DNA from 2 places in the Deefgea piscis genome. Region 1 is predicted to be linked to the other one. Evidence: predicted binding sites of a transcription regulator. Region 1 holds the regulator's gene; the other holds the start of a gene.
The links. Region 1 encodes FNR, which switches genes on or off when oxygen is low (the NO sensors DNR and NnrR bind a similar motif). Its sites were predicted from a motif close to TTGATNNNNATCAA; they were not measured.

Region 1 (7,629 bases):
TGGCGTATGAAAGTCTGGTACTAATGCAGCCGCATCGACGGTGTCGCCATCCTCATCTTCGTACTCAGCAGACAAAATCGGTCGGCGACCTAAGGTCGACAGGTAATTTTTCGCGGTATTAATCGCAATTCGATACAGCCAAGTATAAAACGCACTCTCGCCGCGAAAAGACGGCAAAGCACGATAGGCTTTAATAAAAGCCTCTTGGGTTACGTCTTCGATTTCATTCTGATCACGAATCATTCTCGACAACAGTCGCACCACACGTCGCTGATACTTCACAACCAACAGCTCAAAAGCACGCTGGTCGCCATTTTGCGCCCGCAAGACCAATTCATGATCTAAATCGCGCTCGCTGATTTTAAGCAAGGGTAAAAACTCCCACAGTTAATTGCATTTATTACATTTCAACCTTCATATATTGGGTTTGGCTTGAAAATTGCAAGCCACATTGTTGTAAGCCAAGCCAGAGATCCTTCGCTCTGTTAATATTTGCCCATCCATTTTTCGAAACAAATCACCATGCGCACATTTGATGTATTGATTCTGGGCAGCGGACTCGGTGGCATGACCATCGCACTTCAATTGGCAAACACACTTAAAGTCGGCCTGATTACCAAACGCGCGCTACGCGATGGGGGCAGCGGGTGGGCACAAGGCGGTATCGCCGCTGTACTGGACGGCTCCGACAGCAGTGAGCTACACATCAATGACACGCAAGTAGCTGGTGCGGGTTTATGCGATCTTGACGCCACTCGATTCATTATCGAAAACTCCAAAGAAGCCATCGATTGGCTCATCGAAATGGGCGTTCCCTTTACCAAAGACGACGAAGGCCAAACCAGCTATCACGGCTTTCATCTCACGCGCGAGGGTGGGCACAGCCACCGCCGAATTATCCATGCTGCTGACGCCACCGGCGCCGCCGTCATTGACACGCTAGCCATCAAAGTCGCAGCACACCCGAATATTACCGTACTGGAAGAACATATCGCCGTCGATTTAATTACTGACAAAACCAGTGAAAATCGCTGCATCGGCGCCTATGTTTACAACAAAAACGCCGACCAAGTTGAAACCATTCTTGCGCAGCACACCGTCCTCGCTACGGGCGGTGCTGGCAAAGTCTATCTGTACACCACCAATCCGGATGTTGCCACGGGCGACGGCATCGCCATGGGCTGGCGCGCAGGTTGCCGCGTTGCCAATATGGAATTCATTCAATTTCACCCAACTTGCCTTTACCATCCGCATGCCAAATCATTTTTGATCACCGAAGCTGTGCGCGGTGAAGGCGGTATATTACGCCTACCGGATGGCACGCGATTTATGCCCAATCACGATGAGCGCGCAGAATTAGCCCCTCGTGACATCGTGGCGCGCGCCATTGACTTTGAAATGAAAAAAGGCGGCTTTGACTGCGTTTATTTAGATATTTCCTATAAGCCTGCCGCTTTTGTCAAAGAACACTTCCCCAATATTTACCTGCGCTGCCTTGAACTTGGCATCGACATCACTAAAGAGCCGATTCCCGTCGTCCCTGCCGCACACTATACGTGCGGCGGCTTGGTCACCAACCTCGATGGGCAGACCGACGTTGCCGGACTTTATGGCGTGGGTGAAGTGGCCTGCACTGGTCTACATGGTGCGAACCGACTTGCGTCAAATTCCTTGCTTGAATGCATGGTTTTAGGCAAATCAGCAGCCGAGCACATCTTGCAACAAACCCCTCGCCCGCTCCCTCATGTCGCAGAATGGGATGAAAGCCGCGTCACCGACCCGGACGAAGAAGTGGTGATTTCACACAACTGGGACGAACTGCGGCGCTTTATGTGGGATTACGTTGGTATTGTGCGTACCACCAAACGACTTGAGCGCGCACTCCACCGGATTGAATTACTCAAAAGCGAAATTCATGAGTTTTATCGCAATTTTCGCGTTTCAAACGACTTGATTGAATTACGTAATCTGGTGATTACTGCCGAGCTCATCGTTCGCTGCGCTATGGCCAGAAAAGAAAGCCGCGGCCTACATTACAGCCGAGACTATCCAGACACGGAACCCCAAGCCAAACCGACGATTCTTACACCCCAGATCACTAAGAAATAACAAAAGCGCCGCATTCACCGCGGCGTTTTTTTCAAACCCAAAAATCAAATCAAGCTAAACAGTCGATATAACCCAAAGGCCACAATCAACAAACCAAAGCTGGAGCGAACGCCCGGGTAATTTAATACCCGCATAAAACGTGCGGCAAAAAAACCCATCAACAACAAATTAGGCAGCGTTCCCAAACCAAACGCCAACATCACCGCCCCACCCTTGAATGCCGATGCCGTTGATAGCGCAGCCAAGCTGGCGGTATAAACCAGCCCACAAGGAATCCAGCCCCATAAAAAACCAATCAATGGTGTATGCCAGACTGAACGAATCGGCAAAAATCGCCGTAAAATCGGTTGAATTGCCCGCCAAAGCGGCTGGCCTATTTTTTCAATTTGAGTGAGCCACAACGACCACCCTGCAATATATAAGCCCAAAACAATGAGCAATATATTGGCCAAAATAAACAAAATTGATTTTAATGCCTGCAACTGACCCAGCGCAGTAAAGCTCGCGATGCCACCTAATATGCCGCCGATAACAACATACCCAGCCAAACGGCCAAAATTAAAGCCCAAGTCATACAGCAACCTTGGGCCTTTGGGTAAATTGGCACTAAACGCCCCGACAATACCACCGCACATCCCTGCGCAATGACCACCACCAAGTAAACCTGCTAAAAACAAAGCCAGCCAATCTAATTCCAGCATACCGCGCCACAAGCCATTAAATCAGTTGAGAATACCTTGCTTTAGTTGCTTTTGTCCGTAAATACGCATCAAACACCATCGCAATCGAACGAATTAACATCCGCCCCTTCGGGGTTACTACGATGGAATCCACTTCCAAGACCAATAAGCCATCTGCGGCCAAAGGTTTTAGCAACTCAAGCTCTTCAGCAAAGTAATCACTAAAATCAATCATATAACTGGCTTCAAACGTTTGAAAAAACAATTCAAACTGACACATCAAGGCCTGAATCACCGCGCGGCGCAGCGCATCATCCCGATTCATAGTTAGGCCACGCTCAATCGGAAATTCGTTTACTGCTAGCTTGGCGTAATATTCTTCTAAAGTTTTTACATTTTGGTAGTAGTTCGCGCCAACCTTACCAATCGAAGACACGCCAAATGCCAGCAAATCACAATCGGCATGCGTTGAATATCCTTGGAAATTTCGTTGCAAGCGACCACGACGCTGCGCAACCGCCAGATCATCATTGGGTAGCGCAAAGTGATCCATGCCAATTAAGACATAACCGGCCTGAGTTAATTGCTCGATTGAATTTTGTAAAATATCGAGCTTCACTTCTGCAGACGGCAACTCATCCGCATTAATTCGGCGCTGCGGCATAAAGCGCTCAGGCAAATGCGCGTAGTTATATAGCGCAATACGATCTGGCTTGAGCAACAGCACGCGATCAATCGTTTCTGCTAGCGACTCCGCAGTTTGTTTTGGCAAACCATAAATCAAATCAACGCTGACTGAGCGAAAGCCATGCATTCTAGCCGCTTCAATCACCGTGCGAGTTTCTTCCTCTGACTGCACGCGATTCACCGCAATCTGCACCTCGGGATTAAAATCTTGAATACCCACACTCATTCGGTTAAAGCCCAATTGAGCCAAATGCTTAATTGTCTCTTCACCGACTTTACGAGGGTCAATTTCAATGGAATATTCGCCAGTTTCTAATAAAGTGAAATGGGCATTAACCACATCCATCAAACGCTGCAGCTGGGCATGCGACAAAAAGGTCGGCGTGCCGCCACCTAAGTGCAATTGACTCACTTTAGGTCGATTCGGCAACAAATCACCGTACATCTTTATCTCTTGCGTGAGATAATCGAGATATTCATCGGCTTTAGACTGATCTTTAGTAATAATTTTATTACAACCGCAGTAGTAACATATCGTATTACAGAACGGCAAATGGAAGTACAATGACAAAGGCATCGACAAGGCGCCAGGCATGCGCTGACTTAAGCAGGCCGAATGCGCCTCTTGGCTAAGACCAGCGACAAATCGATCCGCAGTTGGGTAGGAGGTATATCGAGGGCCTTTGCCATCGTAACGCACAATTAACTCACGATCGAAATCAATAGCTGGCGCAGTAATGTTTATTTTTTTCGAGATCATGATCTTTCCCAGTAACTTTGCTTTGGTCGCAGGATAAGATGGACCTGCAGAATAAAGTTTGATCTAAATCAGATAAAATATAACATCCCTCTTTATAGATAGCTGGTTTTGCTTTACAACAGCTGCTGAAATTATCATTCAAGCGTACATCGAGCCTTATATGATTCAAAATATTCAAATCCGCGAACTGACACCTCGCCACCTTCGTCAATCATGTTCTAACTGCAGCTTGCGTGAACTTTGCCTCCCTATCGGACTGAACCCCGAAGAAATGCAAGAGCTCGATGCCATTATCACGCAAGCTCGACCGATCAAACGCGGTGAAGCACTTTACCGTGCTGGTGAACCCTTTAAATCGCTCTTTGCCATTCGCGTTGGATTTTTTAAAGCCAGCGTGATTTCTGAAGACGGCCGCGAACAAGTCACCGGCTTTCATATGTCGGGCGAATTAATGGGCATGGACGCGATTAGTTCAGACTTTCATACTTGCGACGCCATCGCACTCGAAGACAGCGAAGTGTGTGAACTGCCCTTTGGTGAGATTGAAGAATTAGCCGGTGATGTGCCACTCTTGCAGCGCCACTTATATAAAGTGATGAGCCGAGAAATCGTTCGCGACCATGGTGTCATGTTGCTATTGGGCAATATGAAGGCAGAAGAACGTCTAGCTGCTTTTTTGCTCAACCTATCGCAACGTTTTGCTATTCGCGGCTACTCTTCTACTAGCTTTCATCTGCGGATGACGCGTGAAGAAATCGGTAGCTACCTCGGACTCAAACTTGAAACCGTTAGCCGAACGCTGTCAAAATTTCAAGATCAAGGCTTTATCAAAGTTCAAAATCGCTTAATTGAAATCATTGATGGTGACAGTTTGAAAAAGCTGTTGAGCAACTGCCAAGGCGAATAATCTCGCACGGGCTGCCCAACCCATAACGGCAGCCCAATGGAGCTACAATGCATTACACCATCGTCGCGCCACAACCCCTACAAGCATTGCTCGCACATCGACTCAAGCATTTCGCCACAATTGACTATCAGTTTTGCGACAAAACCAAATCCCAGCCGGCAATGATCTTTGTCCAAGCCAATCCCCACGCAACGCCCAACACCTTCCAAGCTGATATTGAACTACTGGCCCTACCGGCATTACAAGCACCAGAATACGGCTTTATCTTTGCCGCAGCGGGATCATTAACGGCACTACAAAGCACGGCCCCTTTACTCGATGCACTCGCCCCTATTGCCAATGGATGGCTACATATTGGTGACTTTGGCGCCGCTAGTTTTGCACATCGCGCGTGGCAAACAATAACTGAAAGCGCATCTAAAGAAAGCTCCGCTTTTTGGCAAAAAATCCCAAATCTACCCACGCCTATTCCGCTCAATCAAGCGGAGTTCATTACTGAGCTCGCCAAGCAAATGGGTGAACAGCAACAACAATCCATCGTACTACAACAGCTTGCCAGCGAGTTTCTCAGCCAGCAGCCAGCACACGATTTCCAGCCCTACTCTCCACTACAACGCCAATATTTTGGCCCATGGAGCCAAACCAATACCTCGCCAGCACAGCAATTAGCCAACTTCATTTTGCAAATCCCCACGCAATACACGCCAGCCAATTGAGCACAAAAAAATAGGTATTGCAATACAGCGCTTATTGTATAAAGTCTGCATCGCAATACCTATTTAATCATTCCAACTTTCAGTCAAACACACTCAAACCAAACGCAGCGATTGCTACTTACTTGGCCATCACCCGCTGACGACGGCTTTCAGACAAGACAATCCCTGCCGCTACCGACACATTCAAACTCTCTACCGAACCATACATAGGAATCGATACCAGACTATCACAAAGCTCACGCGTCAAACGGCGCATGCCTTCACCCTCATTACCCAACACCCAAGCAATCGGCCCAGTTTGGCCATAATGGAACAAATCGCACTGACCATCGGCCGCAGTACCCACCACCCAAATGCCACGTTCTTTTAAGTCGCGAATCGTTCGCGCCAAATTAGTCACCATCACATACGGCACGACTTCAGCGGCACCACAAGCCACTTTAGATACTGTCGCCGTTACGCCAACACATTTATCTTTAGGTGCAATCACCGCATGTACGCCCATGGCATCGGCGACACGCAGACAGGCACCCAAATTATGCGGATCGGTAATCCCATCTAAAATCAATAAAAACGGTGGCTCATCTAAATCATCCAATACATCTTCAATCGACAAATAGCTTTTTTCAGTATCAATCAGCGCCGCGACACCTTGATGACGTACATGACCAGCAATACCATCCAAACGTGCACCATCCACTTGAACCAGTTTTACATCTTGTAATTTCACGGTTTTCAGTAAATCTTTCATCCGTGGGTCGCTACGTTCACTATTAACGTAAACCTCTAGCACCGAGTCGGGAAAACGCCGCAAGCGCGATGTGACAGCATGAAACCCATGAATAATTTTATTTTGCGACATACGCACATTTCCTAAAAAAGCCGAGATTCGCAATTTTACGGGGTTTATGCAAAAAAGACTGTAAATAAGACATTCTGAGCGCGAGAATACGCTCATTATTTTACAGCGAAGGCAATACTCAGTTAAATACATACTATTCTTAAGGTACTTCAACAACAAAATAGCATCAACTTTCCATGACCATGACAGCAACTGAAAACAAATCCAGCACTGAGCTCAGAGACCAATACCTCGCGATGCTAGAGGATATTGCCAAAGAACTCGATGGCAATACGATTTTCCCTGTTTGCTTTGATATTTCAATCCAAATTGGCGCGGCGATGAAAGACCCCAATGCTTCGATACAAAAAATCGCCAGCGAAGTAGAAAAAGACCCACTCATCACCACCAAGCTGCTCAAGCTAGCCAATTCTGCTAGCTACAATCCCTCAGGGCGCGCCATTGTAAATATCGAAAATGCCGTGATTCGACTAGGAATGGGCGTCGCACGTTCGGCAGCACTGGCTTGTGCAATGGATCAACTATCTCGTTCCGCACAACTCGCCCCCTTTGAAGCGCAATCTCGACTTTGGTGGCAACACAGCCTTAAAACTGCAGCCATTGCGCGGGTACTTTGCAAACACCTCGCGCCGCGCCTTAACCCAGAAGTCGCTTTTTTAGCTGGACTGGTTCACGATTTGGGCGCTTTTTTTATGCTCGATCGCGCAGGCAGAAACCCAGAGCTACTCGAAAGGCCTAAAACCGTGGAATATTTAGTCGCGCAATGGCATGACAGCATTGGCACCGTGCTGCTTGATACCTTGTCACTACCCGAAGAAATCATCGAAGCGGTCAGAGACAATGACTTGCCTCGCCCACCGACCACGCAATTAAGACGCCTAACTGATGTAATTTACGTCGCCAATTTA
Region 2 (7,629 bases), 1.3 Mb from region 1:
ACTCAAACGCTCGCTGATAATCGCTTCGGCGCTTTCTACAGCTAATGATCGCGACGCCATCCCTTGGCGAACGACTTCGGCCAAATCGTCGACGGTGAATAAATACACATCGTTTAAATCGGCGACTTCGCTTTCTATATCACGCGGTACGGCCAAATCGACCATAAAAATCGGTCGATGGCGGCGCGCTTTTAAAGCCCGCTCGACCATGCCCTTGCCAACAATCGGTAAGGACGCGGCAGTGGACGTAACCACCACGTCAAACTCGGCCATTCTGGCGGGCAAATCGGCCAACAGCATCGCTTCGCCATTAAATTGCTGCGCTAGCGCTTGACCGCGCTCGAGCGTGCGATTGGCAATGGCGATTTTTTTGGGATTTTGTGCCGCAAAATGCGTGGCGCACAGCGCAATCATTTCACCGGCACCAATAAACAGTACTTTGCAATCGCTAATCGAAGGGAAAATACGCTCGGCTAAACGCACCGCAGCGGCGGCCATCGACACCGATGACGCGCCAATTTGGGTACGCGTGCGCACTTCTTTGGCCACTGAGAACGCCCGTTGAAACACCCCATTGAGCAAAGTCCCCAAGGTGCCGGCATCTCGCGCTAATCGTTCGGCATCTTTAAACTGGCCAACAATTTGGGTTTCACCCACCACCATCGAGTCCAAACCCGACACCACGCGATAAGCGTGCCGCGCCGCAGCTTCACCTTCATAGACATACATATGGGAGGTAATGCTATCAACGCTTTGATTTCTGTTGTCTGCAAGCCAATACATCACTTGATCGATATCGCGAGCGTGGCAATACAGCTCGGTTCGATTACAGGTGGAGACAATCGCAGCTTCAAAAACACCCTTGAGGGCGACCAAGTCGGCCAATGCCGAAGGCAACTCATCCGGATTAAAGGCCAGCCGCTCCCGTACCGCGAGCGGTGCAGTTTGATAGTTAAGGCCGAGGACGAGCAGGTTCATGAAAAAATGGCGGGTTGCAAAACCCGCCATTTTACCCTGAAAACACCCACTTCACGCCACACTAAAGGAGTAGAACGCGATTAAAAATTCAGCAGTCGCGCTGACTGGTAGAAAACAAAGGAAATCGTCCACGCTAAGCCCAAAGACCAAACCAGCGAAAACGCAGTAAATGCTGTCGATTTCGATTCTTTTTTCATCGCCGCAATCACTGAAACGCAAGGAATATACGTCAGCGTAAACAGCATAAAGCTATAGGCCGACACCGGATCAAGCGTGTGCGCGAGCTGTGTTGCCAGCGCCGTACCATCATGGCCAGTAATCACCGATAAGGCCCCGAGCACAACTTCTTTGGCAACAAAACCAAAGATCAACGCAATCGACAAGGTCGAATCAATGCCAATCGGTGACAATACCGGTTGGAAAAAATCAGACACCATCAAAGCATAACTGTGTTGTGGATTAGGAAAATTAGTCAGTAGCCACACTAACACCACGCCAATGACGATCATAGTGCTGGCTAAACGCAAAAAGTCGCGCGCCTCGCCCCAACCCCGCCGCCAGATATGGCTCATCAATGGCAAACGATAAGGCGGCAATTCCAGCGCAAACGGCTCATTGGATTGAAAGTGCGAGCGAAATAACACTGCAGTGCCCATCGCCACCAAAATGCTGATGATGTACAGCGACAACAACACCCACGGCGCATGAGCTGGACTAAACAAAGCGCCACTCAAAAACAAGAAAATCTGCAAGCGCGCTGAGCATAGCGAAAATGGAATCGTCAGCATCGTCAGTAAACGCGCTTTGTGATCGCGAATCACCCGCGTACCCATAATCGCCGGCACATTGCAGCCAAAGCCCATCATCAGCATGACAAAACCACGGCCATCGAGCCCCATTCGGCTCATGATGCCATCCATCATAAAAGCGGCGCGGGCAAAATAACCGGAGTCTTCAATCACCGACATTAAGCAGAAAAACAAGAAAATAATCGGTGCAAAAGTCAGTACCGTAGTCACGCCATCAAACACGCCATTGACAATCAAGCCTTGCCAAAAGGCCGGCAGCGATTGCGTAGCAGGCAATAAAAAGGCTTCTTTAAGCCAAATCAAACCCGCTTCCAGCGTGTCTTGTAACGGCGTACCGATGGCGTATGTGAGTTGGAACAAGCCAAACATCACCACAATAAACAGCGGTAAACCCAGCCACGGGTGTAGCACAAAGCGATCGACTTGCGCCGTCGTGTCCAGCGCCAGCGTGGGCGGCTGCTGCACCGCAGCTTGAAACAGGCGTTTTTCTTGCGCATGCATGGCGCTAGCCGCAGGGACATTGGCTAAATTAAGCTGCACACTGGGTTGCGACATCAGTTGATTTAATTGCTGCTTGGCTTCATTGAGGCCCGCGCCCAATTTAGCGCTAATTAATTGCACTGAGCAGCCCAATTCCTTGGCCAGCAAAGCGCAATCAATCGAGATACCAGCGCGCTTGGCTTCATCTTGCATATTGAGGCAAATCAGCAGTGGCGCCCCCAAGGCTTTGAGCTGCAATGCCAGCGCCAATTGGCGATCGAGTTGCGTGGCATTGAGTACCAGCACAATGGCGTCGAGCTTGGCTTCAGCCAAAAAACGCTGCGCCACATGTTCGTCCTCAGCACCACCGACTAAATCGTAAATCCCCGGCAAATCAAAAATTTGCACCATATTGGCGCCGAGCAAAATTCGGCTGGAAGCCAACTCAACAGTTAAGCCCGGCCAATTGGCCACGCGCGCGGTGCCGCCAGTGAGGCGATTAAATAACGTCGATTTTCCAGTATTGGGCATCCCAACCAGGGCCACCCGCTTCATGCTAAAACCTCAGTCTGAGCCAGCACGACCACACTCGACGCAATCGGCAGCACCTGAATCAGCGCGGCATCAGCACGGCGCAACATAAATTCAGTATTGCCTACCCGCAAATGTAAAGGTCCACCCAGCCAACCGCGGCGAATCACCGTGACTTCACTGTGCTCACGCAAACCCAGCGCCGATAACCGTGGCAGCAAATCAACATCGGTACTGATGGCATGTACCAGAGCACGTTGGTTTAAATCTAGCTGAGAGAGAGCACGCATAGTCGCCAATCCGCAATGAGAATGATTCATAATATCACACTATATTGCTGATTTCTCGTTGATGCCGATCAACAAAGCACGATTCAAAATCCTCTCGCAACAAAAAATAAAGCGAAATGAAGCCTCGCTTTATCGCCAGAATCAATCACGCTTTACGCAGCCATCGGCGCGAATAACGCCGATTTATTTAAGTCACAAGCAGCATTTTATAGCGTAAAAAAAGCGGCCAAGGCCGCTTTTTACTTTGTATTGATCACAATACTTTATTTACGATTAATCGCTCGCCAAGCAATATCATTACGATATTGCGCGCCATCAAAATGAATATCGGCCAAAATTTCATACGCGCGTTTTTGCGCCATTTTGTAGTTTTCACCAAATGCGGTAACGCACAACACACGGCCGCCACTGGTGATTGGCTCGCCAGCTTCGTTCAGCGTAGTACCGGCATGGAACACATGACCGTCTTCTAAATCACTTGGCAAACCGGTAATCACATCGCCTTTGCGCGGGGTTTCTGGGTAATTAGCTGCGGCCATCACCACACCCAAAGCGACCCGACGATCCCATTCGCATTCAACTTGATCCAACGTGCCATTCACACCGTGTTCACACAAAGTCACAAAGTCTGACTTCAAGCGCAGCATAATCGGCTGCGTTTCCGGATCACCAAAGCGGCAGTTAAATTCCAGTGTTTTGAGTGAACCATCAGGGCTCACCATCAAACCGGCGTACAAAAACCCAGTGTATTCGATACCGTCTTTGGCCATGCCTTGCACCGTTGGCAAAATCACCTCACGCATCGCGCGTGCGTTGATTTCTGGGGTAACGACCGGTGCTGGGCTATACGCGCCCATGCCGCCAGTGTTCGGGCCTAGATCGCCGTCAAGCAAACGCTTATGGTCTTGGCTGGAGGCCATCGCCAAGACGTTTTTACCATCGACCATCACGATAAAACTGGCTTCTTCACCGGTGAGAAATTCTTCAACCACCACGCGAGCACCGGCGTCGCCAAATTGATTGTCTGACAACATCGCATCAACAGCGGCGTGGGCCTCAAGCAAATCCATCGCAACCACGACGCCTTTACCTGCCGCTAAGCCATCAGCCTTAATCACAATCGGCGCGCCTTTAGCGTCGATATAGGCATGCGCTGCTGCGGCATCGGCAAAAGTTTGGTAATCGGCAGTTGGAATGCCATGGCGCTGCATAAAGGCTTTAGCAAAATCTTTAGATGATTCCAGCTGAGCACCCGCTTGGCTTGGGCCAAAAATCTTAAGCCCAGCCAAACGAAATGCATCCACAATCCCTTGCGACAACGGCGCTTCTGGGCCAACGACGGTCAGCTGGATGTTTTCAGCTTTGGCAAATTCAATCAATTCTGGAATAGCGGTGATTGCGACATTGGTGAGATTTTTTTCGAGTGCAGTCCCTGCATTGCCTGGCGCGACAAATACTTTAGTCGAGCGCTCAGATTGGGCTAATTTCCAAGCTAATGCATGTTCACGGCCACCTGAGCCAATGACGAGGATATTCATTTCTTTCTTACTCCAAGCGCTGATTAGTAATCAAAGCGGGAAAATAAAAACAACACATTGCCATTATTACTACCACCTGGAATATAAGTCGCATACAGATTGACTTTGTCATATTTCAGAGCAACTAAAGGCAAAGCAAAAGGCAACGGGACATAACTGCCGATATCACTGCGCGAGAACAAACCCGCAGTCAAACCTGCACCCGCTTTAAGTGGTCCTAAGACATTCCAGTACCACATATAGGCATAACCAATATGGGTTTCTGGCTTGCTATGCGAATCAGAAAACATCATCGCATAAATCATTTCTTCATTATTATTGGGTAAAGCACGATAAAGGCTGAGGCCACCGCCATACGCCAGTTCGTTATAGTTATCGATTTTATCTCGATCATAGGTGCTGCGATTATGCCAAGCGTAGCCAGAGAGTAATAATCCAGTTTCGCCTTCATTCCAAATGCCACTAATATTGCTGCAGGCTTTATCAAACAGCCACCAATCGGCACAGTCTGCTGCTGATACATTGGCCGCTAACAATAGCCCGATACACATTGCCCATATTTTTTTAAATGTCATTGTTTTAATAATTCGTATAGTTAGAAATGTATTCATCTTCCCGTGAAATACGAACTCTATTGGCTCGCTAATTGGTTTTTATTATTAGTATTTTTATATCTATCACCTCGGCAACGCCTGAGCACTGCCGAGGTCGTACTTAATTAATGACGGAAGTGGCGAATGCCAGTCATTACCATCGCAATGCCGTGCTCATCGGCTGCAGCAATCACTTCTTCATCACGCAAGCTACCGCCCGGTTGAATAATCGCCGACACACCGTTTTCGGCAATCACATCCACGCCATCACGGAACGGGAAGAAAGCGTCTGACGCTGCGACCGAACCACGTAATTCCAACCCAGCGTTACGCGCTTTAATCGCGGCAATTTTAGTTGAATCCACACGGCTCATTTGGCCAGCGCCAACGCCCAGAGTTTGGCCGCCTTTGCAGAACACAATCGCGTTTGATTTAACAAACTTGGCCACATTCCACGCGAACAACAAATCTTTCAATTGTTCTGGCGTCGGTTGCAACTTAGTCACGACTTTCAAATCGGCCAACATCAAGGCATGCACATCGGGCGTTTGCACCAACAAGCCACCGCCAACACGCTTCAAATCAAAACGGTTTTCACCGCTTTCAATGGCGATTTCCAATACACGAACGTTTTGTTTTTTGGCGATCAAAGCCAATGCTTCTGCTGTGTACGATGGTGCAATCAATACTTCCAAGAATTGCGTAGACACCGCTTCAATCGTATCGGCATCAACGGTTTTATTGAAAGCAATAATGCCACCGAAGGCACTGGTGGTATCGGTCGCTAAGGCTAGGCGATATGCGCTATAGCTGTCTTTACCCACGGCAACGCCACAAGGGTTGGCGTGTTTAACAATCACGCAAGCTGGCTCGGCAAATTGCTTCACGCATTCCCACGCGGCATCCGAATCGGCGATATTGTTGTACGACAATTCTTTACCTTGGTACTGCTTGTAATTGGCCAAGCTGCCTGCTGCTGGGTCCAAATCACGGTAAAACGCCGCTGATTGGTGTGGATTTTCGCCGTAACGCATGTCTTGCACTTTTTCAAACTGCAAGTTTAAACGCGTTGGGTAAATCGCTTTTTCACCGTCGCTGGTTAAAGCGGTGAGGTAATTTGAAATCGCGCCGTCATACGCTGCGGTATGGCTAAAGGCTTTTTTCGCCAAGTTTTTGCGCGTTGCCAAAGCCAATGCGCCGCCATTGGCTTGCATTTCTTCGATCAATAAATCGTAGTCAGCGGCATCGGTCACAATCGCCACGTGCGCGTGGTTTTTGGCTGCCGAGCGCACCATGGCTGGGCCGCCGATGTCGATGTTTTCGATGGCGTCTTCATAGCTGCAATCGGGCTTGGCAATCGTCGCTTCAAACGGATACAGATTCACACAAACTAAATCAATATTACCAATGCCATGCTCGCCCATGGTGGCTACATGCGCGTCTAAATCACGACGGCCTAAAATGCCACCGTGGATTTTTGGATGCAAGGTCTTCACGCGGCCATCGAGCATTTCAGGAAAGCCGGTGTAATCGGCAACTTCAATCACGGGTAGACCGTGATCGGCAAATAATTTAGCAGTGCCACCAGTCGAAAGAATCTCGACACCTTGCTGATGCAAGGCTTGGGCAAATGCTAACACACCAGTTTTATCCGATACGCTGATCAAGGCACGGGTAATTTTGCTCATCATGCTTCCTCTGTTTGAATTGAAACTAGACCCCACAGGGGTCGATTTATAACAAATCGTAGGCTTGTAATTTTTTACGCAGGGTATTGCGATTAATGCCGAGCATTTCTGAAGCGCGCGATTGATTACCCTCAACGCGCTGCAGCACGTTCACCAAGAGCGGCTTTTCCATGCGAGCCAAAACCATTTCATACAATGCACTCGGCGGCTCACCATCTAGGTCATTAAAATACTGCGCGAGCGATTCATTAATTGCCGTTGCAATCAAGTCGGTGGGGGTAGTCATTCAATCTCCCGATTTTTCGGTGTTCGTTATTGTCTTCATCACACAGCTGTTACGCTATTCTGATTCGTTCGCTGTGTTGCGGTATTGCAGTCGCTCGCCAAAATTGAGCAAGCTTTTTAAGTAGGTATCGACCGCTAGCGCTTGTCCAGCGGTTGTTTCCTCGGCATACATCGTTTGCCTAAATTCATTACTGCCATGCAAACCCTTGGTATACCAAGCAATATGCTTACGCGCGATTCGGCAACCGGAATATTCGCCATAAAACGCATACAAATCATCCAAATGCCCGAGCAATACGCCATGAATTTCTAGCACTTCGGGCGGCGGCAAGGTTTCACCAGTCGCCAAAAAATGCGCAATTTCACGGAATAACCAAGGTCGGCCTTGTGCCGCACGGCCGATCATAATGGCATCGGCACCGGTTTCTTTCAGTACC

Region 2: the regulator FNR is predicted to act here: its motif matches at 3,147-3,160, upstream of K4H25_RS16645 (FeoA family protein).

The regions. Positions count from the first base shown of each region.
Region 1 is NZ_CP081149.1:2,229,682-2,237,310, forward strand. It holds gene rpoE (RNA polymerase sigma factor RpoE) at 1-360, opposite strand, end outside; gene nadB (L-aspartate oxidase) at 523-2,109, shown strand; gene K4H25_RS10340 (sulfite exporter TauE/SafE family protein) at 2,154-2,810, opposite strand; gene hemN (oxygen-independent coproporphyrinogen III oxidase) at 2,827-4,236, opposite strand; gene fnr (fumarate/nitrate reduction transcriptional regulator Fnr) at 4,397-5,143, shown strand; gene K4H25_RS10355 (hypothetical protein) at 5,191-5,859, shown strand; gene rlmB (23S rRNA (guanosine(2251)-2'-O)-methyltransferase RlmB) at 5,978-6,721, opposite strand; gene K4H25_RS10365 (HDOD domain-containing protein) at 6,898-7,629, shown strand, end outside.
Region 2 is NZ_CP081149.1:3,536,103-3,543,731, forward strand. It holds gene hemA (glutamyl-tRNA reductase) at 1-978, opposite strand, end outside; gene feoB (ferrous iron transport protein B) at 1,059-2,822, opposite strand; gene K4H25_RS16645 (FeoA family protein) at 2,819-3,088, opposite strand; gene purD (phosphoribosylamine--glycine ligase) at 3,352-4,626, opposite strand; gene pagP (lipid IV(A) palmitoyltransferase PagP) at 4,650-5,201, opposite strand; gene purH (bifunctional phosphoribosylaminoimidazolecarboxamide formyltransferase/IMP cyclohydrolase) at 5,345-6,907, opposite strand; gene K4H25_RS16665 (helix-turn-helix domain-containing protein) at 6,954-7,193, opposite strand; gene dusB (tRNA dihydrouridine synthase DusB) at 7,248-7,629, opposite strand, start outside.